Linked DNA regions of Loktanella sp. M215. The protein of the gene in region 1 binds, or shares a complex with, the protein of each later gene. Links are inferred from orthologs where the notes say so. Each region holds a gene or a part of one and is shown in the gene's direction. Other genes may lie near its edges. The genes, in order: pnp and GLR48_RS15235.

The links.
Region 2: the proteins of pnp (region 1) and GLR48_RS15235 are in contact, whole or in part, in a cryo-EM structure (PDB 9QH0), measured with the Escherichia coli proteins. The link is inferred for Loktanella sp. M215 from one-to-one orthologs.

The regions. Positions count from the first base shown.
Region 1 is NZ_WMEA01000001.1:1,649,473-1,660,553, reverse strand. Bases 3,682-6,649 are described here. They hold pnp (polyribonucleotide nucleotidyltransferase), read left to right. Parts: upstream 3,682-4,083; coding sequence 4,084-6,216; downstream 6,217-6,649. Other genes in these bases: GLR48_RS08075 (glycosyl transferase), read right to left, coding at 6,293-6,649; GLR48_RS08085 (GreA/GreB family elongation factor), read right to left, coding at 3,682-3,879. Also shown: GLR48_RS08105 (alpha/beta hydrolase), read left to right, coding at 1-278; GLR48_RS08100 (calcium-binding protein), read left to right, coding at 377-1,522; rpsO (30S ribosomal protein S15), read left to right, coding at 1,659-1,928; GLR48_RS08090 (hypothetical protein), read left to right, coding at 2,324-3,085; more of GLR48_RS08085, read right to left, coding at 3,379-3,681; more of GLR48_RS08075, read right to left, coding at 6,650-7,165; GLR48_RS08070 (heavy-metal-associated domain-containing protein), read right to left, coding at 7,296-7,493; GLR48_RS08065 (heavy metal translocating P-type ATPase), read left to right, coding at 7,631-9,532; cueR (Cu(I)-responsive transcriptional regulator), read left to right, coding at 9,529-9,918; GLR48_RS08055 (L-malyl-CoA/beta-methylmalyl-CoA lyase), read left to right, coding at 10,075-11,031. UniProt on the Escherichia coli protein: Involved in mRNA degradation. Catalyzes the phosphorolysis of single-stranded polyribonucleotides processively in the 3'- to 5'-direction. Also involved, along with RNase II, in tRNA processing.
Region 2 is NZ_WMEA01000001.1:3,064,981-3,076,403, reverse strand. Bases 3,153-6,462 are described here. They hold GLR48_RS15235 (Rne/Rng family ribonuclease), read left to right. Parts: upstream 3,153-3,475; coding sequence 3,476-6,262; downstream 6,263-6,462. Other genes in these bases: GLR48_RS15230 (sulfurtransferase TusA family protein), read right to left, coding at 6,334-6,462. In the rest of the region: GLR48_RS15250 (sensor histidine kinase), read left to right, coding at 1-1,044; GLR48_RS15245 (sigma-54-dependent transcriptional regulator), read left to right, coding at 1,057-2,388; GLR48_RS15240 (hypothetical protein), read left to right, coding at 2,415-3,068; more of GLR48_RS15230, read right to left, coding at 6,463-6,561; GLR48_RS15225 (cytochrome c biogenesis CcdA family protein), read left to right, coding at 6,674-7,429; GLR48_RS15220 (hypothetical protein), read left to right, coding at 7,469-8,710; GLR48_RS15215 (cytochrome P450), read left to right, coding at 8,707-10,062; GLR48_RS15210 (ribbon-helix-helix domain-containing protein), read right to left, coding at 10,365-10,595; GLR48_RS15205 (DUF4169 family protein), read right to left, coding at 10,592-10,774; fumC (class II fumarate hydratase), read right to left, coding at 10,771-11,423. UniProt on the Escherichia coli protein: Endoribonuclease that plays a central role in RNA processing and decay. Required for the maturation of 5S and 16S rRNAs and the majority of tRNAs. Also involved in the degradation of most mRNAs.

The DNA.
Region 1 (11,081 bases):
CCCACCGGCACGCGATGTGCGCCGACTACCGCGCCGGCGCTTTCTTCGACCGCCAACTGGACGCGACCAGCCGCAAAGCGGGTGCGCAGATCGCCGCCCCGCTGCATTTTCTGTGGGCCGAGGGCGGCTTTCCGGCGCAGACCGGCGACCCCTTGGCGCTGTGGCGCAAGTGGGCGCCGCAGGTCACCGGCAACGCCTGCCGCTCGGGTCATTTCGCGATAGAGGAGAACCCCGAGGCCGTCGTATCGGCATTCATGAACCACTTGCGGGGAAATTAACCGTTTCTTTATTCGCGACATGTAAATGTGTCAGAACGGTGTTAAAAGAATTTCAACACTTCTGGATCGGGGGCGATCCTTTTCGTTGAGGCACCATAATGCTTGCTCTGATCGGCTTCGTCGGCCTTGCCATGTCGTCCTTCATCATGCTGGGCGGGCCAGAAGACCATTCCGATGCCCCCCCTGCCCCGGATGACCTGCTGCCCCCCTCCGGCGACACCGGCCTGACCGAGGTTGCGCCGGGCCTCTTCCAGCTTTTGTCCGACACGAACGGCGATGCCGGCGCCGGCGGCGTGCTGGCAGAAACCGATGCCGATGTGGCCACGGCCTCTGGCCTGTCGGACACCTTTGGCGATGCCGGCGCCGGTGGCGTGCTGGCAGAAACCGATGCCGATGCGGCCACGGCCTCTGGTCTGTCGGACACCTATGGCGATGCGGGGGCCGGCGGCGTGCTGGCCGATGCGACCACGCTGCCGGTTCCCGATACCGGGGCGGACAGCGCCTTTGGCGTCAGCACGGATACGGCCGACACGGTGGATTACGGCGACGACATGCTGCCCGATCCCATACCCGCCGGGGATCCGTCTGTCGCCGACGCCTCGCCCCCCGACGACGGACCCGTCGACCCATCGACGGCCGCGATGATTCGCCGCGTGGGCAGCGACAGCGATGACACGATCGACGGCGATACCGGCAATGACGAGGTGTATGGCGGCGGTGGCAAGGATCTGATCACCGGCAACATGGGCGACGACATCCTGTTCGGCGAAGACGGCGCCGACAGCATGAACGGCGGCTCAGGCAACGACCTGCTGTTCGGCGGCGCCGGCGACGATATCCTCGAAGGCGGCTGGGGCGACGACAGCCTGACCGGCGGCGAGGGGCGCGACCTGCTGAACGGCGGCGGCGGCAACGACGTCCTCGATGGCCGGGACGCAGACGGCGGGTTCGACTACCTCAACGGCGGCGCCGGCGACGACCTGCTGCTCGCCGGTGCCGGCGATCACCTGAACGGCGGAGAGGGTGCCGACATCTTCAGCCTGACCCGCGACGGCGCGAACACGATCGACGATTTCGATGCAGCGCGCGACGTGATCGAGGTCACATATTCCGGCACCCCGCCGGTGCTCAGCACAATGACCGCCGACGACGGCCTGACCCTGTTGGCCGACGATACCGTCGTGGCACATCTCGCGGGCCTCAAGGACTTTGATCTGTCCAGCGTCATCCTGACCGCCGCCTGATTTCCGGCTTTCCTTTTGCCCACAGCCCGCCTATAGGCACCCATCCGCGCGGGCCGTCAGGCGCGCCGGACCCTCCAAGGGCCTTTCTGGACGACATCCCGGATCGCGCCATTCACCCTTATCCAAGGAGACCCCGATGTCGATTACGCCCGATGAAAAAGCCCGCCTGATGAAGGAATACGCGATCAAGGAGGGCGACACCGGTTCGCCCGAAGTCCAGGTCGCCATCCTGTCCTCGCGAATCGCCACCCTGACCGAGCACTTCAAGTTCCACAAAAAAGATAACCACGGTCGCCGTGGTCTGCTCAAGATGGTGGCCCTGCGCCGCAAGCTGCTGGATTACACCCGCGCCAAGGACGAGGCCCGTTATCAGGACCTGATCAAGCGTCTGGGCCTGCGTCGCTGACGCCACCCGACCCAGATCCGGAAAACGCCCGCCCCTTCGGCGGGCGTTTTGCGTTTCAGCAGGTCCGCGCGGCATCACGCCACGATATCCACGGCAAACACCATTAAACTTCGGTTTAGAGCGGCTAAACCAGCGATAAAATAAGCGTGAACGCTCCTGCCCCGTCACGCGAAATGGCCGGGATTCGCGCAATTCGGCAGCTTTGCAGATCACCGCTACAGCCACATTCAGGAATATGCGACCTCAGGTAACAGTCCGGCGCGTGATGCTTTGCCGGGTGCAGGACAGATCCTCGGGATCGCTGCCGTCCCTATTTTACATAGTCGCGTCTTACCGAAAAATTAACCGTGATACGCCAGTGTCGGGCGGTCACATGAACTCTTGAATGAATGGACATGAACATCATGGACTTTACAGAGGTACTCTCACAGTTTCTGAGTGACCCGAACACCGGCTACCGCACCGGACTTCGGTTTTTTCACTTCATCGGGCTCGCAATGGGTCTTGGCGGCGCCACACTTCTGGATTTGATGCTGCTCCGCTTCTTCGTGCGGGGCCGGATCACCGAAGACACCTACAGTGTCTTTGCCTTCGCCTCTCGTGTCGTCGACATCGGCCTGCGGCTGCTGTGGATTACCGGGCTGGGCTTTCTCTTCCTCTATGCCCTGACGCAGCCGGAACTGCTGACCAACCCCAAGGTCCACGCAAAACTGGCCATCGTCGCGATCCTCACGATGAACGGTTTCTTCATCCACCAGATCATCCTGCCCAGCGTGCGCCGGCAGATCGGAAAGACGCTGTTCAACGGCGTGGGTCCGACGCGGCGCGCCATCTTCGTCACCTCCGGCGCGATCTCGGTCGTATCATGGTACATGCCGGTCGCCCTCGGCGCTTTCCCGCAGCTGAACTTCCACATCACCAGCACCGCGCTGCTGACGGGATACTTCGTGCTGATCGTCGCGGTCGCCATCGCGATGCAGGCCCTGATCTTCATCCTGCACCGCTACGTTCCGGAATTCGAACCGCCGCAGTCCGACACTAACACCGCGGTGCAGACCTTCCGCCGCACGATGCTCGTGCCGCCTGTCGACCAGAGTCCGCGCGAACTGGCCACCGCCTCGGCCCGTGCCCGCGCCCTTCAGCAGGCCTCCGGCTGACGGCGAACCTGCAGACGCCCGCCGGGACACCGGCGGACGTCCGCGCCGCAAAGATATCGACTGAACCTCTTGCAGATCCCGCCCCCGTAAAATCGAGGGCAGGATCGCAACGCGTAAGGCGCCTGTCGCCAGCCTGATCCACGCATCACAAGGATCAGTCCAGATGACAGGTCATCGATGCCTGAACCGGAACCACAGATGCAGCCCTGTCCAAAAATGACCGAAAGATGAACGCACAGCCCGTTCGCGATTTCGTTGCACAAATCGGGCCGATGTTTCGCATGCGATACATATTATGTAAAATAGCGGATCGCCACGATCTCCAGCTCGACCGTGCCACCGGGCTTGATCCAGTCTACCAGATCACCGACCCGCGCGCCCAGCATCGCCTTCGCCAAGGGTGAAAATGGCGCGATCAGATGATTGGCCGGATCCGCCTCATCCTCGCCCACGATGTGCCAGTCGGTCTGCCGGTCATCCGCATCCACAACGGTCACGCAAGCACCGAAGGCCACGACCGCGGGATCCTGCTGCGCCGGATCGACCAGCACGGCGCGATTGATCCGCTCTTCCAGAAACCGGATATCGCGCTCTGCCATCGCACGCGGCAATTTGTTATCCAGATTGTCGCCACCATCGCGCCACTTGACCAGATCCACATGGCGGTCGCGCAGACGCGCCTGCAACGCATCCAGACCGGCCGGCGTGACATAGTTCGGATGCGGACTTTGCGGCAGATCGTCCAGCCGGTCGGCCTGCGGGCCCTCGTCTTCTTTGGTGAATGCTTTGTTCATAAGCGAGCCAACCCGCCGCAGCCTGCACGGTTCCGTCCCATGCAATTCCCTTTCATTTCGACGCCTTTTGCTGTAAGGCCCCGCCATCTGTGACGTAACGCATCAGACCCCGGCGTTAGGCAAAGGACAGGGGTCGGCGGCAATGGGGCCGCCAATCAACGGGTCAGCCGGACCGCCGGTCAGGCCCAATATGAAAGACGATAGATGTTTCATGAAGTAAAGAAATCCATGCAGTGGGGCGAAGAGACGCTTACACTCGAAACGGGCAAGGTCGCCCGTCAGGCCGACGGTTCGGTCATCGCCACGCTGGGCGAAACCTCCGTCATGGCCAACGTGACCTTCGCGCGCAAGCAAAAGCCCGGTCAGGACTTTTTCCCGCTGACCGTTCATTACCAGGAAAAGTATTACGCTGCCGGCAAGGTGCCCGGTGGTTTCTTCAAGCGTGAAGCCCGCCCGACCGAAAAAGAAACGCTGACCGCGCGTCTGATCGACCGTCCGATCCGCCCGCTGTTCGTCCCCGGCTTCAAGAACGAAGTGCTGGTGATGTGCACCGTGCTGTCCCACGACATGGTCAACGATCCCGACATGGTCGCGATGATCGCAGCGTCCGCAGCACTCACGATCTCTGGCGCGCCGTTCCGTGGCCCGATCGCCGCCTGCCGCGTGGGCTTCGTGGATGGTGAATACATCCTGAACCCCGAAATCGACGACATGCACAACCTGCGCAACAACCCCGAGCAGCGGCTCGATCTGGTTGTCGCGGGCACCAAAGATGCCGTCATGATGGTGGAATCGGAAGCCTACGAGCTGACCGAGGACGAGATGCTGGGTGCCGTGACCTTCGCGCACGACGCGATCCAGCCGGTCATCGACCTGATCATCGATCTGGCCGAAGACTCTGCGAAAGAGCCGTTCGACTTTACCCCTGCCGACTATTCAGCGCTGTCCGCAGCCGTGAAGGCCGCTGGCGAGGACAAGATGCGGGCTGCCTACGCGATCACCGACAAGCAGGAACGCACCGCTGCCGTGTCCAAGGCCAAGGACGACATCATCGCGTCCCTGACGGAAGAGCAGCAGGAAGACGGCAACCTTGGCCCGGCGCTGAAGAAGCTGGAATCCAACGTGCTGCGCGGCGATGTCGTCAAGAACGGTCGTCGTATCGACGGTCGTGCTCTGGACGAAATCCGCCCGATCGTCAGCGAAGTCGGCATCCTGCCCCGGACCCATGGCTCTGCCCTGTTCACCCGTGGTGAGACGCAAGGCCTGGTCGTCACCACGCTGGGCACCGGCGATGACGAGCAGATGATCGACGCGCTGACCGGCATGTATAAGACGAACTTCATGCTGCACTACAACTTCCCGCCGTATTCGGTCGGTGAAGTGGGTCGTGTCGGCTCTCCGGGTCGTCGTGAAATCGGTCATGGCAAGCTGGCGTGGCGTGCGCTGCAGGCCGTTCTGCCCGCCGCGACCGACTTCCCCTACACCATCCGCATCGTGTCAGAGATCACGGAGTCCAACGGCTCCTCCTCGATGGCATCGGTCTGCGGTGGTTCGCTGTCGATGATGGACGCGGGCGTTCCGCTGAAGTCCGCCGTGGCCGGTGTGGCCATGGGTCTGGTGATGGAAGACGACGGCTCCTACGCCGTGCTGTCCGACATTCTGGGTGACGAAGACCACCTGGGCGACATGGACTTCAAAGTGGCTGGTACCGAGAACGGCATCACGTCGCTGCAGATGGACATCAAGATCGCAGGCATCACGCCCGAGATCATGAAAAAGGCGCTGGAGCAGGCCAAGGCCGGCCGTCTTCACATCCTCGGCGAGATGGGCAAGGCCCTGACGGGTGCTGGCAAGTTCAGCGTCCACGCGCCGAAGATCGAGACGATGCAGATTGCCACCGACAAGATCCGTGAAGTCATCGGGTCCGGCGGCAAGGTCATCCGCGAGATCGTGGAAGTGTCCGGCGCCAAGGTCGACATCAACGACGATGGCGTGATCAAGATCGCGTCCAACGACGCGGACAAGATCAAGAAGGCCTATGACATGATCTGGTCGATCGTGGCAGAGCCGGAAGAAGGCAAGATCTACAAGGGCACGGTCGTCAAGCTGGTCGACTTCGGCGCCTTCGTGAACTTCTTCGGCAAGAAGGACGGTCTGGTCCACGTGTCGCAGATCGAAAACCGCCGCTTGAACCACCCGTCCGACGTGCTGAAAGAAGGCCAGGACGTCTGGGTCAAGCTGCTGGGCTTTGACGATCGCGGCAAGGTCCGTCTGTCGATGAAGATGGTCGATCAGACCACCGGCACCGAAACGGTCGAAGAAACCTCCGAGGCGTAAGCCTTTCGGATTGAAGATAAAAAGGGCCCCGGCAGCGATGCCGGGGCCCTTTTTCGTTGGGCTGTCCGGTGCGTTGCTAGGCGTCCAGCAGGTCCGTGCGCGGCATGCCCAATCCCAGCAACGCCGAGACGGGCGAGGCGCAGGTCAACGCCACACCCGACGCCGCCGCGTGATCGCGGGCGAGCGCAAAGCCTGCAAGGCTGCGGTCCAGCCCCGCGACAAGGCCGCTGGGCGCCGTGTCGCCTGCCGTCTCATAAAACCGGGGGGCTGCCGCGTTGCCGAGGTCGATGCCCACCAGCACGATCTGCGCCGGGCGGGCGGCCAGGGCGATCTGCAGGGCGGAAAAGGCGACCGTGCCGACAATGACGACGCCCACGTCCGGGTCGCGCGACAGGGCCGCCCCGTCACCGCGCAGCAGCAGCGCATCGAGAGCGGGATCGTCGAGGCGACGGCGGGAAGCGTTCAGCGGTTTTGCGAGGTTGTCGATCAGCGCCACGGGGCGGGTCGTCAGCAGGGACGGATCGACCGATGCGATGGCGCGCAGGGCTGCGGGCGACAGCAGCCACGGCAGATCGCGCGGCAGGGTCGGCAGCATTTCATGATGGCGAAAGACGAACCGCTCGTCCTCTATTGCGAGGGCGAGTGGCGCAATCCGGTCGGCAAGAGTCGCGGCGCCGTTGAGCAGGATGGCGGTGCGGGGCGGCAGATTCTCGATCCGCTGGGCGGCCAGCGAGGGGCCGCTGCCGACGACGGCCAGCAGCGGCGCATCCTGCGGAATCAGGTCGCTGGGGCGGCGCAGGGTCAGCAGCGGTTTCCCCCGCCATGTGACCAGACCACCGGGGCGGTCGATCGCCAGATGCGGCCAGAGGTCCTGTCGGTGCGCCCGGGCCGGTCCAGCCAGAAGCGCACCGAGTTTGATGAGGCTACGGGACAGGGGGCGGTCGCTCATGCCGCGACCGCCAAGTGTGGTCGTTCGATCTGCCCTCGGTCATCCGCCATCCTTCGGTCCCCCTGCGATCCCGGTCTTTGGGTTAGCAGACCGGAGCGGGTGAAAGAAGGCTTCTATGGCCCCGCGGCGGTCAGACCGGCGTGGCCGGATACCCCTCTGCCGCGAGCGCCTGCTGCAGGCGGGCGTCGTCGGTGCCGGACTGCACCTGCACCGTGCGGGCCGGCATGTCGAAGGTCAGCGTGGCCGCGGGGTCGAGGCCGTGGACGGTCTTTTCGATGGTCGCCTTGCAGTGGCCGCAGCTCATGTCGGGGATGGAATAGGTGGTCATGGCGTTCTCCTGTGCTCTGATCCCGATATGGGGTGTTCCAGCGCGGGAAGGTCAAATGCACAACATCGTGAGGTGGCCCCTGACCTTCCCCTGACTGGAACCCCCATATCGGTCTGGGAATAACCCGAGAGGCCGCCATGCCCGATGCATCACCGATCACATTGTCCGTCACGGGGATGTCCTGCGCGTCCTGCGTGGGGCGGGTGGAACGTGCCTTGCGGGCGGTGCCGGGTGTGACGCAGGCGCAGGTCAACCTCGCGACCGAGACGGCGCAGGTGCATTACATCGAAGGTGCGGCCATGCCCGCCGACCTGACCGCGGCGGCTGCCGCTGCGGGCTATCCGGCGACCGTCGCGGGCGGCGATACGGGCGATGCCACGACGGACCGCGCCGCCCACAAGGATGCCGAGGCGCAGGCCTTGTCCCGCCGCCTGCTGATCGTCGCCGTGCTGACACTGCCGGTTTTCGTGACCGAGATGGGGGGCCATCTGTTTCCGCCCCTGCACCGGTTCGTGGCCGACAGCATCGGGATGCAGACATCCTGGGTGATCCAGTTCGTGCTGACGACCCTCGTGCTGGTCTGGCCGGGGCGGTCGTTCTATGCGCGCGGCGTGCCCGCCCTGCTGCGCGGGGCACCGGACATGAACAGCCTCGTGGCGCTGGGGACCGCGGCGGCCTGGGGCTATTCGACGGTCGTGACCTTTGCGCCCGGCCTGCTGCCCGCACAGGGCCGCGCCGTCTATTTCGAGGCGGCGGCGGTGATCGTCGTGCTGATCCTGCTGGGTCGCACGCTGGAGGCGCGGGCCAAGGGCCGCACCGGCGCCGCCATCGCGCGGCTGGTCGGGCTGCGCCCCAAGACGGCGCATGCGCTGATCGCCGGCGTATCGGTGCTGATCGTGGCCTGTCCCTGTGCGATGGGGCTGGCGACGCCGACCTCGATCATGGTGGGCACGGGGCGGGCGGCGGACCTTGGCGTGCTGTTCCGGCGCGGCGATGCACTGCAGGCCTTACAGGGGGTGCCGGTCGTCGCACTCGACAAGACCGGCACGCTGACCGCAGGGCGCCCGGAACTGACCGACCTTGTGACGACAGCGGGCTTCGATGCCGATGAAGTGCTGACGCTGGTCGCCGCTGCAGAGGGCGCGTCGGAGCATCCGGTCGCCAGCGCGATCCTGCGTGCGGCCAAGGCGAAAGGGCTGGAGGTCGCGACCGCTGCAGACTTTCAGTCGATCACCGGCCTTGGCCTTTCGGCGACCGTCGGGGACCGGAGCGTGCTGGTCGGGGCGGACCGGCTGATGACGCGCGAGGGTGTGGATATGGCTGCCGCGCCGCGAGCGGATGACCTGACGGCCCAAGGGCGTTCGCCGCTTTATGTCGCCATCGACGGGCAGTTGGCGGGTCTGCTGGCGGTCGCCGATCCGGTCAAGCCCGGCACGCCGGCTGCGGTCAAGGCGCTGCAGGACATGGGGCTGATCGTCGCCATGATCACGGGCGACAGTGCCGCCACGGCGCGGGCCATCGCCGCGACGCTCGGCATCGACGATGTCGTGGCAGAGGTCCTGCCGGACGGCAAGGTGGCTGCCCTCTCGCGGCTGCGCGAGACGCATGGCGCCGTGGCCTTTGTCGGCGACGGCATCAACGATGCAACGGCGCTGGCCAGCGCCGACGTGGGGCTGGCCATCGGGACCGGCACGGACGTCGCGATCGAAATGGCGGATGTCGTCCTGATGTCCGGCGACCTGCGGGCGGTCGTGGATGCGCTGGCGGTCAGCCGTGCGACGATGCGCAACATCCGCCAGAACCTGTTCTGGGCCTTCGGCTATAACGTGGCGCTGATCCCGGTGGCGGCGGGGGTGCTGTATCCCCTGAACGGCACGTTTTTGTCGCCGGCGCTGGCGGCGGGGGCAATGGCGCTGTCCAGCGTCTTCGTGCTGACCAACGCACTGCTGTTGCGGCGCGTGCCCTCGGCCGCACCCGACCTGCCCCGCGCGACAGTCGCCCCGGCCGCCCGCAACGTGACACGAGAGGTCCGTCCATGAATATCGGTGAAGCCGCCACGCGCGCCAGCCTGCCGCCCAAGACGATCCGCTACTACGAGGACATCGGCCTCGTGACGCCCCGGCGCGACGATAACGGCTATCGCGCGTTCAGCGACAGCGACGTGCACCGGCTGATCTTTCTGGGCCGCGCCCGGGCGCTTGTGTTCACGATCGAGGATTGCCGCGCCCTGACGGCGCTCTGGGCCGACAGCCACCGCGCCAGCGCCGACGTCCGCCGCATCGCCACCGATCATCTGGCGCGGATCGCGGTCAAGATTGCCGATCTGCGCGCCATGCAGCAGACCCTGTCGCATCTGGTGTCGTCTTGTGCGGGCGACGACAGGCCGGATTGCCCGATCCTGCATAACCTTGAACATACCGCCTGACAGCGGTACGGGCGCAAGCCGTGACGCCCGCAGTACGTCACCTTTCAACCTGCGGGGTGTCTGGCCAGATTGCTGCAGGTGCATTACGCACCTTGCGCTTGAATGCGCAACAATATACCCAAAGACGACATACAAATGAAATAAAGAACCTTTTCCATGTCATTTCGCCTGCAGCCGACGCCCCCCGCCCGCCCGAACCGGTGCCAGCTTTTCGGACCCGGATCCAATACGAAACTCTTTGCCAAGATGGCAGCGTCGGACGCGGATGTGATCAACCTCGATCTGGAGGATTCGGTCGCCCCCAGTGACAAGGCGGCGGCGCGAGCGAATATCATCACCGCCATCAACGACGTCGACTGGACCACGAAACATCTGTCGGTCCGGATCAACAGCCTTGATACGCCGTTCTGGTATCGCGACGTGGTGGACCTGCTGGAGCAGGCGGGCGACCGTCTGGACCAGATCATGATCCCCAAGGTGGGCTGCGCCGCGGACGTCTATGCCGTCGACGCGCTGGTCACGGCGATCGAGGCCGCCAAGGGACGCACCCGGCGCATCGGGTTCGAGGTCATCATCGAATCCGCCGCCGGTCTAGTCAACGTGAACGAAATCGCGGCCGCATCGCCCCGGATGCAGGCGATGAGCCTTGGTGCGGCGGACTTTGCCGCCTCGATGGGCATGCAGACCACCGGGATCGGGGGGACACAGGACAACTATTACATGCTGCAGGGTGACACGCGCCACTATGCCGATCCTTGGCACTGGGCGCAGACCGCGATCGTCGCCGCCTGCCGAACCCACGGCATCCTGCCAGTCGACGGCCCGTTCGGCGATTTTTCGGACGACGAAGGCTATCGTGCGCAGGCCCGCCGCAGCGCCACGCTGGGCATGGTCGGCAAATGGGCGATCCACCCTCGGCAGATCGCCTTGGCGAACGAGGTCTTTACCCCCTCCGACGCTGCCGTGGCCGAGGCGCGCGAGATCCTCGCCGCCATGGAGGACGCCAAGGCGCGGGGCGAAGGGGCGACCGTCTACAAGGGGCGCCTCGTCGATATCGCCAGCATCAAGCAGGCCGAGGTCATCGTGAAGCAATCCGAGATGATCGCAGGCTGACGCCGACCTATTCATCCGGCCGGGTAAACGCCCGGCCGAGGCTGCGACCA
Region 2 (11,423 bases), 1.4 Mb from region 1 along the record:
CGTGCGACGCAGGACTGGGCCGCCCTGCCGATCGACGCCTATCTGCGTGGCGAGGCGGTGCTGCGCCGCGAGGCCCGCGTACCGTTCCAGGGCTGGCGCATGGTCAGCTATACCGCCTATTCGTCCGTCCGCGAGCGGGTCAATGGCGTGCTGGCGCTGGAGGTGATGGGCTTTGCCATCCTGCTGGCGCTGTTGTTCTGGGTGTCCAGCCGCAAGGCGACCTCGCGCCTTGCAATCTTTGCCCGCGAATCGGCAGAGTTGCGCAGCCTGAACGTCGCCTTGCAGCGCGAGATCGCGGCCCGCAAGCAGATGGAGCGCAATCTGGAGGTGGCCGAGCAGACCGTGGCGCAGACCTCCAAGCTTGCGGCACTGGGCGAGATGTCGGCGGCGGTCAGCCACGAGCTGAACCAGCCGCTGGCCGCGATGAAGACCTATCTGGCGGGCGCGCGGCTGTTGCTGCAACGCAAGCGACCCGAGGAGACGCTGTCGTCCTTCCAGCGCATCGACGACCTGATCGACCGGATGGGCGCGATCACGCGGCAGCTGAAATCCTATGCCCGCAAGGGAACCGAGGCGTTCGAGCCGGTGGATACCCGTGCCGCCGTATCGTCGGCCCTGTCGATGATGGAACCGCAGCTGAAGACCCGCCGTGTCGAGATCAGCCGCACCCTGCCGGGTGAACCTGCGCTGATCTATGGCGACCGTCTGCGGCTGGAACAGGTCATCATCAACCTGCTACGCAACGCGATCGACGCGACGAAATCCGCGAACGATCCGCGGATCGACGTGATCCTCGCCGTGGGTGAAACCGTGACCCTGACCGTGCGCGACAACGGCGAGGGGATCGACGACCTCGAACAGCTGTTCGAGCCGTTTTACACGACCAAACAACCCGGTGATGGCGTGGGGCTGGGCCTTGCGATCTCCTCCGGTATCGTAAACGACCTTGGCGGGCGCCTGACGGCGCGCAACGGGGCTGACGGCGGCGCTGTGTTCGAAGTGCAGTTGCCGCTTTTCAAGACAGTCGCGCAAGCGGCGGAATAAGGATAGATGTCCATGAGCAAAGCCATGAAGATCGCGATCGTCGACGACGAGAAGGATATGCGCCAGTCGATCAGCCAGTGGCTGGCCCTGTCGGGCTTCGAGACGGAAGCCTACGCCAGCGCCGAAGAGGCGCTGCGCAGCGTCGGTGCCGATTTCCCTGGCATCGTCGTCAGCGACGTCAAGATGCCCGGGATGGACGGCATGCAGTTCCTGAAAAAGCTGCGCGGCGTCGATTCGGCGCTGCCGGTCATTATGATCACCGGCCACGGCGATGTGCCGATGGCGGTCGAGGCGATGCGCGTCGGGGCCTTCGATTTCCTTGAAAAGCCGTTCAACCCGGACCGGATGACGGAACTGGCGAAACGCGCCTGCACCGCCCGTCGCCTGACGCTGGACAACCGCGCGCTGCGCAAGGAATTGTCCGACGGATCGGCGCTGATCAAGAAGCTGATGGGTCAGTCCGCCCCGATGGAGCGGTTGAAGGAAGACATCCTCGATCTGGGGCAGGCCGACGGCCATGTGCTGATCGAAGGCGAGACCGGCACCGGCAAGACGCTGGTGGCCCATGCCCTGCATGCGGTGGGTGCGCGGGCCACGAAGAAGTTCGTGCTGGTCGCCTGTGCGGCCTTTGACGAGGCGACGCTGACCCGCCGCCTGTTCGGCCCGGCGGGCGAGGAGGAGCCGATCCCCGCGATGGAAGAGGCGCGCGGCGGCACGCTGGTGCTGGAGGATATCGAGAGCCTGTCCCAGACCCTGCAGGCGCGTCTGCTGACCGCGATCAACGATCAGGGCAACCCGGCCGAAACCCGCATCGTCGCGATCTGCAACCTGCAGGAACAGGACAAGACCTGCGAAAGTGTGCTGCGTCCGGATTTGTATTACCGTATCAGTGCCTTGCGGATCGTTGTTCCCCCATTGCGTCAACGGGGCGAGGATATCCTGACCCTGTTCACCCGCCTGTCGGACCAGTTTTCCGACGAATACGGCTGTGACGCCCCCGAGGTCAGCGCGCAGGAGGCCGCACAGCTGCTGCAGGCACCCTGGCCGGGCAACGTGCGCCAGTTGATCAATGTGGCCGAACGCGCCGTGTTGCAGAACCGGCGCGGCACCGGGTCCATTGCGTCCCTGCTGATGGCCGACAACGACGACAGCCGTCCCGCGATGACGACGGAAGGCAAGCCATTGAAAGAGTTCGTCGAAGCCTTCGAGCGGATGCTGATCGACAACACCATGCGCCGTCACAAGGGCAGCATCACCTCTGTCATGGAGGAGCTGTGCCTGCCGCGCCGGACCCTGAACGAGAAGATGGCGAAGTATAACCTCAGCCGGTCGGATTACCTCTGACCCAATTTCACAGGAGAGCCGTGGCGATGCTGCGCAGACTGACACTGATGATCGCAGCGGCAACGCTTGGCGGCTGCGTGGGCACCTTTGCGGATGATTTCGGCAGCGATGCGCCGACCGGCAACCGGTTCGGGGCCGCCGTCGCGGCGCCGACAACGTCGGGCAGTTTTGCGGGGATCGCCAACGCGGACCGCACGGTCGTCAGGGATGCCACCGGCAACGGCTATGCCTTTGCCTATGCGGAGGTGGATGGTTCTGACTTCGGCAGTGGCAGCGGGCCGGCCAATCTGGCGATCGCGGGCCTGCTGCCGGGCACTGATGTCGGGATCACGCCGATGACAGGCTCGGCCCTTATGACCGGCACCTACAACATGGTCGTGGTCGACAACGCGACGACGGCCACGGACCCTGCGACATGGACCGTGACGCGCCCCACCGGGACAATGTCGGCAGAGATCGACTTTTCCACCGGCCGTCTGACCGGCCAATCCGGCGACGGTGCGCTGACATTGACCGCGCAGGGCGACCGGGGCTTTGCCAACGGGTTCGCCGGCGACGCCGCCTACAACGGCACGCCGGGGCGGTTTGCGGGCGTGTTGGGAAACAATGACGCGGTGGCGACCGTGACCGGGCAGGGCGGCAGCCGCTTTTATGCCGGTGGTTTCAGCATCGGGCGCTAGCCTGCGGCCCAGGCCGCGGCAAAACGCACTTTGTGATTGTCTTATGACAGTCATCTCCCCTATGAAGGTGGTACGGGCGGTTGCCATGACGGTATGCGCAAATCCCCGGTGAGATTCTCTGGTGCGGTCTACGCGGGCAATGTCTGCGGTTCCGCTCAGCTGATTGGATCGGAAACGATCGCAAGTACGCCCTTGGTTTGCATGTGAACAACTGTGACCGGGCATTGAACCGGCCCCTGTTCGCACGGGCCAGATAAGGACCGCGATGCGAGGCGCGCAGACAGATGGCCACACGATCCGCACCCCAAGGGGTGTCGTCGTGGCCCGCGCACCCATCGCCTACATCAGACATGACAGCCGCACGATCGCGCCCCCCGGGGCCGATGGCGTGCGTCATGTGATTGGATATCATGAAGAAAATGCTGATCGACGCCACCCACGCGGAAGAAACCCGCGTCGTTGTGGTAGACGGAAACAAGGTCGAGGAATTTGATTTCGAAAGCCAGTTCAAGCGACAGCTTGCTGGCAATATCTACCTGGCCAAGGTCACGCGGGTCGAACCCTCGTTGCAGGCGGCCTTTGTGGATTACGGCGGCAACCGCCACGGATTCCTCGCGTTTTCCGAGATTCACCCCGACTATTACCAGATCCCGATTGCCGACCGGCAGGCGCTGATCGCCGAAGAAAAGGCCTATGCCGCCAGCCAGCGCGCTGACGACGATGCCGAGGATGAGGCGGACGAGGCCGAAGCCGCTGGCGACGACACCGGATCGAAGCCCCGCGTGCGCCGCACGCGCCGTCGGGGATCGCGCGCAGCGGATGCGTCGGGCGATGATGCGACGGCCAAGCGTGACGTCGCCGGGATGGAAACCATCGACCTCGACGATCCTGACGAAGGCTCCAGCCCGATGGAACTGGTCGGAGAGACTCCGGTCGATACCCCGAGCCACGACGACGAGGATGATCATGACGATCAGCCGACGGCCGCCGACAAGGACGACAGCATCGACGTCGTGGCCGAGGATGACAGCGACGACGTGCGCCCGGCGCGCAAGCCGCGGCCCAAGCGCTACAAAATCCAGGAGGTCGTGAAGGTCCGCCAGATCATGCTGGTGCAGGTCGTTAAGGAAGAGCGCGGCAACAAGGGTGCGGCGCTAACCACTTACCTGTCGCTTGCCGGTCGTTACTGCGTCCTGATGCCGAACACCGCCCGGGGCGGCGGCATTTCACGCAAGATCACCAACGCCGCCGACCGCAAGAAGCTGAAGGATATCGCAGGCGACATGCTGGTGCCCGAAGGCGCCGGCCTGATCATCCGCACCGCAGGCAGCCAGCGCACCCGGACCGAGATCAAGCGCGACTACGAATATCTGCAGCGGATGTGGGAAACGATCCGCGAACTGACGCTGAAATCCATCGCTCCCGCGAAGATCTATGAAGAGGGCGATCTGATCAAGCGGACGATCCGCGACCTTTATTCAAAGGACATCGACGAGGTCATCGTGGCCGGGGCCGAAGGGTTCCGCACCGCCAAGGACTTCATGCGGATGATCATGCCGTCCCACGCCAAGAACGTGAAGCAATACGCCGAGCAGATGCCGCTGTATGCGCGCTATCAGGTCGAAGGCTACCTTGCGGGCATGTTCAACCCGACCGTGCAACTGCCCTCTGGCGGTTACATCGTGATCGGCGTGACCGAGGCGCTGGTGGCGGTCGACGTGAACTCTGGCCGGGCGACCAAGGAAGGGTCGATCGAGCAGACCGCGCTGAAGACCAACCTGGAGGCCGCCGACGAGGTGGCGCGCCAGATGCGTCTGCGCGACCTGGCCGGTCTGATCGTGATCGACTTCATCGACATGGACGAACGCCGCAACAACGTGGCGGTGGAAAAGCGGTTCAAGGATGCGCTGAAGACCGACCGCGCGCGCATTCAGGTGGGCCGGATCTCCGGCTTTGGCCTGATGGAAATGTCGCGCCAGCGTCTGCGCCCCGGCATGCTGGAGGCGACAACGCAGCCGTGCCCGCATTGCCATGGCACCGGCCTGTTGCGGTCCGACGACAACGTGGTGCTCAACATCCTGCGCCAGATCGAGGAAGAGGGCACCCGTGCCCGGTCCAAGGAAGTGCTGGTGCGCGCGCCTGTGTCCATCGCCAATGTGCTGATGAACGGCAAGCGGGATCATATCGCCAGCATCGAATCGCGCTACGGCATGTCCGTGCGTGTCGAATGCGACGTGACGCTGGTCTCGCCGGATTTTGCCATCGACAAGTTCAAGACCGCGACGCGGGTCGTGCCGGATGCGCAGCCCTTCGTGCCGCCCGCGATGGACGCGCGCGATCAGGCTGACGAACATGTCTTCGACGAGGTCGAGGCGGAAGAGGTGGCCTCACCCGTGGCGGTCGAGGCCGACGCGTCGACCGAGGACAAGGCCCCGCAGGCGCGCACGGCACCCGATGCCGAGGCCGACGACCAGCCCCGGAAAAAGCGGCGCCGGCGGCGGCGGCGGCGGGGTGGCGCCGGTGGCGATCAGGCGAACGATCAGACCCAGGGCGATGACGACGACAGCGACGAGTCCGATGACGGCGCGGCCACGACGCCTGAGGGGGTCGAGGCTACAGCCGAGGAGAAGCCCAAGCGTACCCGCTCGCGCAGCCGCAAGCCCAAGGCAGAGGTGACGGCAGAAGCCGCGACCGACGCGGTGGCCGCCGAGACGGCGACCGATGCACCGGCCGAGGCGGCGCCTGCCGCCGCAGACGCGCCCGCAGCAGACGAAGCGCCGAAAAAGCGGACCCGGACGCGGCGCAAGCCCGCTGCCGCTGCCGAAGGCGAGGCCACTGAGGCCCCGACCGAAGAGGCGCCCAAGCCCAAGCGTCGCAGCCGCGCCAAGAAGCCGGTCGAGGCCGCAACGCCCGAAGTGGTGACGGAAGCCGAAGCCGCCGTCGCCGTGGCAGAGACGCCAGCGGCGGATGCAACGACCGAGACGGCCCCGGTGGCCGTGGAGGTTCCGCCTGCGGAGACCGCACCGGAGCAGGCACCCGCCGCAGCGCCGGAGACCATGGCCCAAGAGGCCGCGCCGGAGGTGAAATCCGTGCAGACCGCAGCGCCTGCCGCAGCGGAAGAACCCGAGGCCGAGGCTGAGGCCGACGTCGACGAGAAGCCCAAGAAGCGCGGCTGGTGGTCTTTGGGCCGCTAAGCCCCGCGCGACGCACATGAAAAAGGCGGGCCTCACGGTCCGCCTTTTTTAATGTCCGCGCTTCGGTCGGGTCAGCCCTTGCGGATGTAGTAGATCTGGACTGGGCCGTCGTCTTCGCTGGCGGCCAGCGCATGACCGGCCTCGGCGCAGAAGTGGGGCACGTCGATGACGGCGGCGGGGTCGTCGGCGCGCATGCGCAGCACCTGACCGCTGGTCAGCGCCTGCAAGCGTTTGCGGGCTTTCAATACGGGCAGGGGGCACAGCAGCCCGACGGCATCAAGTTCGGCATCATGGTTCATGCCGTCAGAGCTAGGGCGCCTGTGACAGTTTGTAAACGCCCTCGTGACGGATCGCGGCGTGACGCGGGCGGCGCGATGGCCTAAGCCTGTGCAGACAATCGCAGGAGTCTTCATGTTCGAAAATCTGTCGCTGCTGGACGCCAGCCTGCTGCCCGCAATGGCCATCGCGCTGTTGGCGGGCTTGCTGTCGTTCCTGTCGCCCTGCGTGCTGCCCATCGTGCCGCCCTACCTTGCCTATATGGGCGGCGTGTCGGTGACGGAACTGGACCAGACCGCGACGGCACGCCGCCGTGTGATGCTGGCCGCACTGATGTTCGTGCTGGGCCTGTCGACGGTGTTTTTGCTGCTGGGCATGGCATTTTCGACGCTGGGGCGGGCGCTTCTGCAATGGCAGGGATGGTTCGTGCCCATCGCGGGCATCGTCGTGATGATCTTTGGCGCGCATTTCATCGGGATCTTCCGCCTGCGGTTTCTGGACCGAGAGGCCCGCGTCGCCACCGGCGACAACGGCGGCAGCGCTTTTGGTGCCTATATCCTCGGCCTCGCCTTTGCGTTTGGGTGGACTCCCTGTCTTGGCCCGATCCTGGGGACGATTCTGGGTCTGGCCGCATCAGAGGGCGACGTCGCGCGCGGCACGGTTCTGCTGGCGGTCTATGCGCTGGGGCTGGGCCTGCCGTTCCTCGCGGTCGCGGCCTTTTTCCCCCGCTTGAAAGGCCCGATGGCCTGGATGAAGCGCCATATGGAGCGGATCGAGCGGACCTCTGGCCTGCTGCTGTGGACGGTGGGGCTGATGATGCTGACGGGGCAGTTCAGCGCCTTCAGCTTCTGGCTGCTGGAACGGTTTCCGGCCTTGGGCGCGATCGGTTAGTGGCTTAATTTCGCCCGGTTTACGCACTAGGGTCCGGGCATGAGCGATGTGCAGGCACAGGACGGGCAGGTGGCCAGACGGCGGGTGTTCTACATCCCCGGCTATGACCCCATTCATCCGCGCCGCTACCGCGAGCTTTATCGCACCGAGGGCGCGACACAGGCGGCGATCAGCGGCTATGACCTGACGTTGCGCCCCAAGCCGCGCGGCAAGACCTATGGCTGGCGCGTCGATGCGGTGATGGACGGCAATTGCGTCGCGGCAGAGGTCGACGTGCTGGTCTGGTCCGATATCGTGCGGGACAGCATGTCGAATTCCATCCCTGCCACTTATGCCCAGCTGGTCCGCACCGCCTGGACCTATATCGCCAGCGGCACGCTGCGGCGGCTGATGTGGCTGCGCAAGGGACCTGTGATCGCAGCACTCTATCCTGTGGGGATGCTGCTGGTGCAGCTTCTTGTCGCCATCCTGCTGGGGCGGCTGGCGGCGGCCATCGTGGCCCTGCTGCCCTTTGGCGGGATGCTGGGACAGGTTTTGACCGTCCTGTCGTGGATCGTCTGGGTCGCGGTCGCTATCGTCGTGCTGCGCTGGTTCGAGAAAAAGGACGGCAAGTTCTTTGCCTACTACCTGATGCACGACTACGCCTATTCCGCGCGGCTGAACGGGGCCAATCCCCCCGAACTGGAAGAGCGCATGGCCACCTTCGCCGACTGCATCGCAGAGGCCTTGGGCGAGGATCTGGACGAGGTGCTGGTGGTCGGCCATTCGTCCGGCGCGCACTTGGGCGTGTCGATCCTGTCAGATCTGCACCGCGCGGGGCGCGTGCCGCCGCACGGGCCAGCGCTGTCCTTCCTGTCCTTGGGACAGGTCGTGCCGATGGTGTCATTCCTAAAGGGTGCCAAGCAGTTGCGGCGCGATCTTCATTTTCTGTCGCAACAGGCAATGCCCTGGGTGGACGTCACCGCACCCGGCGATGGCTGCGCTTTTGCGCTGTGCGATCCGGTCAGCGTGTCGGGGGTGGAAAGCGCTGGCAAGCGCTGGCCGCTGGTGATCTCGGCCGCCTTTACGCAGACCCTGTCGCCCGCGCGGTGGAAAGAGCTGCGGTGGAAGTTCTTTCGCCTGCATTTTCAATATCTTTGCGCCTTTGACCGGCCCGGCGATTATGACTATTTCCGCATCACCGCGGGTCCGCTGACGCTGGGTGACCGGTATCGCGGACGGGCGCCATCCGCCTCTCGGATCGACGTGCCGGCATCAAAATACACGGATATGGCGCCGTGATCCCGGCCAAACCGCCGGCGCGGCCCGACAAGGTCTCGCTCTGGCGGTACCTGAGGCTCTTTCGTCAGGACATCCTCTCGGCACAGCCGGCCAAGCTCTACGGCGCGTGGATGGCGGAGTTTCGCACGCCGTTCTTTCGCAGCTACATGGTCAACGACCCGGAGGTGGTGAAGCTGGTGCTGAACGACCGACCCGATGATTTCCCGAAATCCGACCGGGTGGGCGCGGGGCTGCGGCCCTTGCTGGGGCAATCGGTGTTCCTGACCAATGGCGATCTGTGGAAGCAACAGCGTCGGATCATCGACCCGGCCTTTGCCGGCGGGCGGTTGCGCGATACCTTCCCCGCGATCCTGGCCGCCGGGCAGGCCGCTGTCGCCCGCATGGCGCCGCTGGCCGATGGCACGCCGCGCGATATCGAGCCCGAGACGAGCCACGCCGCCGCCGACGTGATTTTTCGCACGCTGTTTTCCGTCCCGATCGAAGACCGGGTTGCGTCAGAGGTCTTTGCCGCCTTCAAGACCTACCAGCGGACCCAGCCGATCCTGAACCTTGCGGCTTTCATCCCCGGCCCGCGCTGGATGCCACGCTTTTTTAGGCGCGAGACGCGGGCGACGGCGCGGCTGATCCGGCGTCTGATCACCGACATGACCGCCGCGCGGCTGGCGCAGATCGAGGCGGGAACCGCCCCAGACGATCTGGCGACCAAGATCATGACGACGGCGGATCCTGTGACCGGGCAGACGTTCGATGTGCCGGAGATGGTCGATCAGGTCGCGATCTTCTTTCTGGCGGGGCACGAGACGAGTGCGGCCGCACTGGCCTGGACGCTGTATCTGCTGGCGCTGCATCCTGACTGGCAGGACCGCGTGACGGCCGAGGCTGTCGCGTGGGACGGCAGCTTTGCCGGGTTGTCGGGCCTGCGCACGACGCGGGACGTCTTCCGCGAAAGCCTGCGGCTTTATCCGCCCGTTCCGATGATGGTGCGGGAAACCACGCGGCAAGAGGTCTTTCGCAAGCGGCCTGTGGGGGCCGGCGCGCAGGTGGTGCTGTCGCCCTGGCACCTGCACCGGCATACGCGGATCTGGGACAACCCGGACGCGTTCGATCCCGACCGCTGGCAGACCGAGAACGGCAAGACCGGGCAACGCACGGCTTATATGCCGTTTTCGGCCGGACCGCGCGTTTGCACCGGCGCCGGTTTTGCGATGATCGAAGGGGTCGTGCTGCTGGCGCAGGTGCTGGCAGCTTACCGTTTCGAGCTGGTAGCCGACCGCCCGCCGGTCCCCGTTGCGCATCTGACCGTGCGGACGGCTAACGGGATGTGGTTGCGCATGACGCCGCGCAGCGGCTGACAAGAAGGGCGCGGGACATCGCGCCGTTGTTTACCCGATCTTTTTCGGTCGGTGGTGATGTGAGGTCACGTCCCCCAGATCGGCAGCGTCATCATGTCCAGACACAGCAGACTCGCTCTCCTCCTTGGCAAAGGTGCGACTTGGCTTTGGGCGACGCTCAATCCCGAGCGGCACGATCCTTATGAACGCGATCTAAAGTATTGGCCGGTCAGTAGCATGAATGTCGCCCGGCAACCGTTTGACGTCACAAGCAAAGGTGGGCGCCTTGGCGTGACCCGAAATCACCTGCGCTGTCCGGGGCGCTAAGGCATCCCCTGCAAGTCGCGCAGCACATGCACCCGGATGGCAGAGGCAAGGCCCACATCGCCGCGATCCGCGTCGATCTGGCTGGCGAGGGCGTTGATCGTCATGTCCTGACGGGCGGCCAGATCGCGGAAGGCCTGCCAGAAGGCATCTTCGAGCGAGACAGAGGTGCGGTGCCCGCGCAGGGTCAGCGAATGCTTGACCGGGCGCGCGGAAACCGACGGTGTCATTCCTCGAACTTTGCCTGATCGAGTGCAGACCGCGCCTTGTCGGCGCGGGCGGCGTCCAGCAGGCGTTCGGCCTTGGTGCGGCCGAACTTGACTGCGTTCACGTCCGCCTCGGCCTTGTCGGCGGCGCGGTCGCGGGCCTTGCGCGCGCGGTTGAGGTTGATCGGCGTGTTGTCGGTCATTTCGGACCGATCATGTCTTCGGGGCGGACCACGCGGTCGAAGGTTTCGGCATCGACGAAGCCAAGCGCGATGGCCTCTTCCTTCAGCGTGGTACCGTTCTTGTGGGCGGTCTTGGCGACGGTGGTGGCGTTGTCATAGCCGATGGTCGGCGCCAGCGCCGTCACCAGCATCAGCGATTCGCGCATCAGCTTTTCAATCCGCGTGCGGTCGGCCTTGATGCCGACGACGCAGTTGTCGGTGAAGGCCATCGCCGCGTCGCCCAAAAGTTGCAGCGATTGCAACACGTTGTAGGCCATCATTGGTTTCATCACGTTCAGTTCGAAATGCCCCTGAGAGCCAGCAAAACCGACGGCGGCGTCGTTGCCCATGATATGGGCGCAGACCTGCGTGATCGCCTCGACCTGCGTCGGGTTCACCTTGCCCGGCATGATCGAGGAGCCGGGTTCGTTTTCCGGCAGGATCAATTCGCCCAACCCGCAGCGCGGACCGCTGCCCAACATGCGGATGTCGCAGGCGATCTTGTAGATCGACACGGCGGCGGTCTTGATCGCGCCCGAGATTTCCACGAGGCCGTCGTGGGCCGCGAGGGCTTCAAATTTGTTCGGCGCCGTGACGAAGGGCAGGCCGGTGATCTCGGCGATCTCCTTGG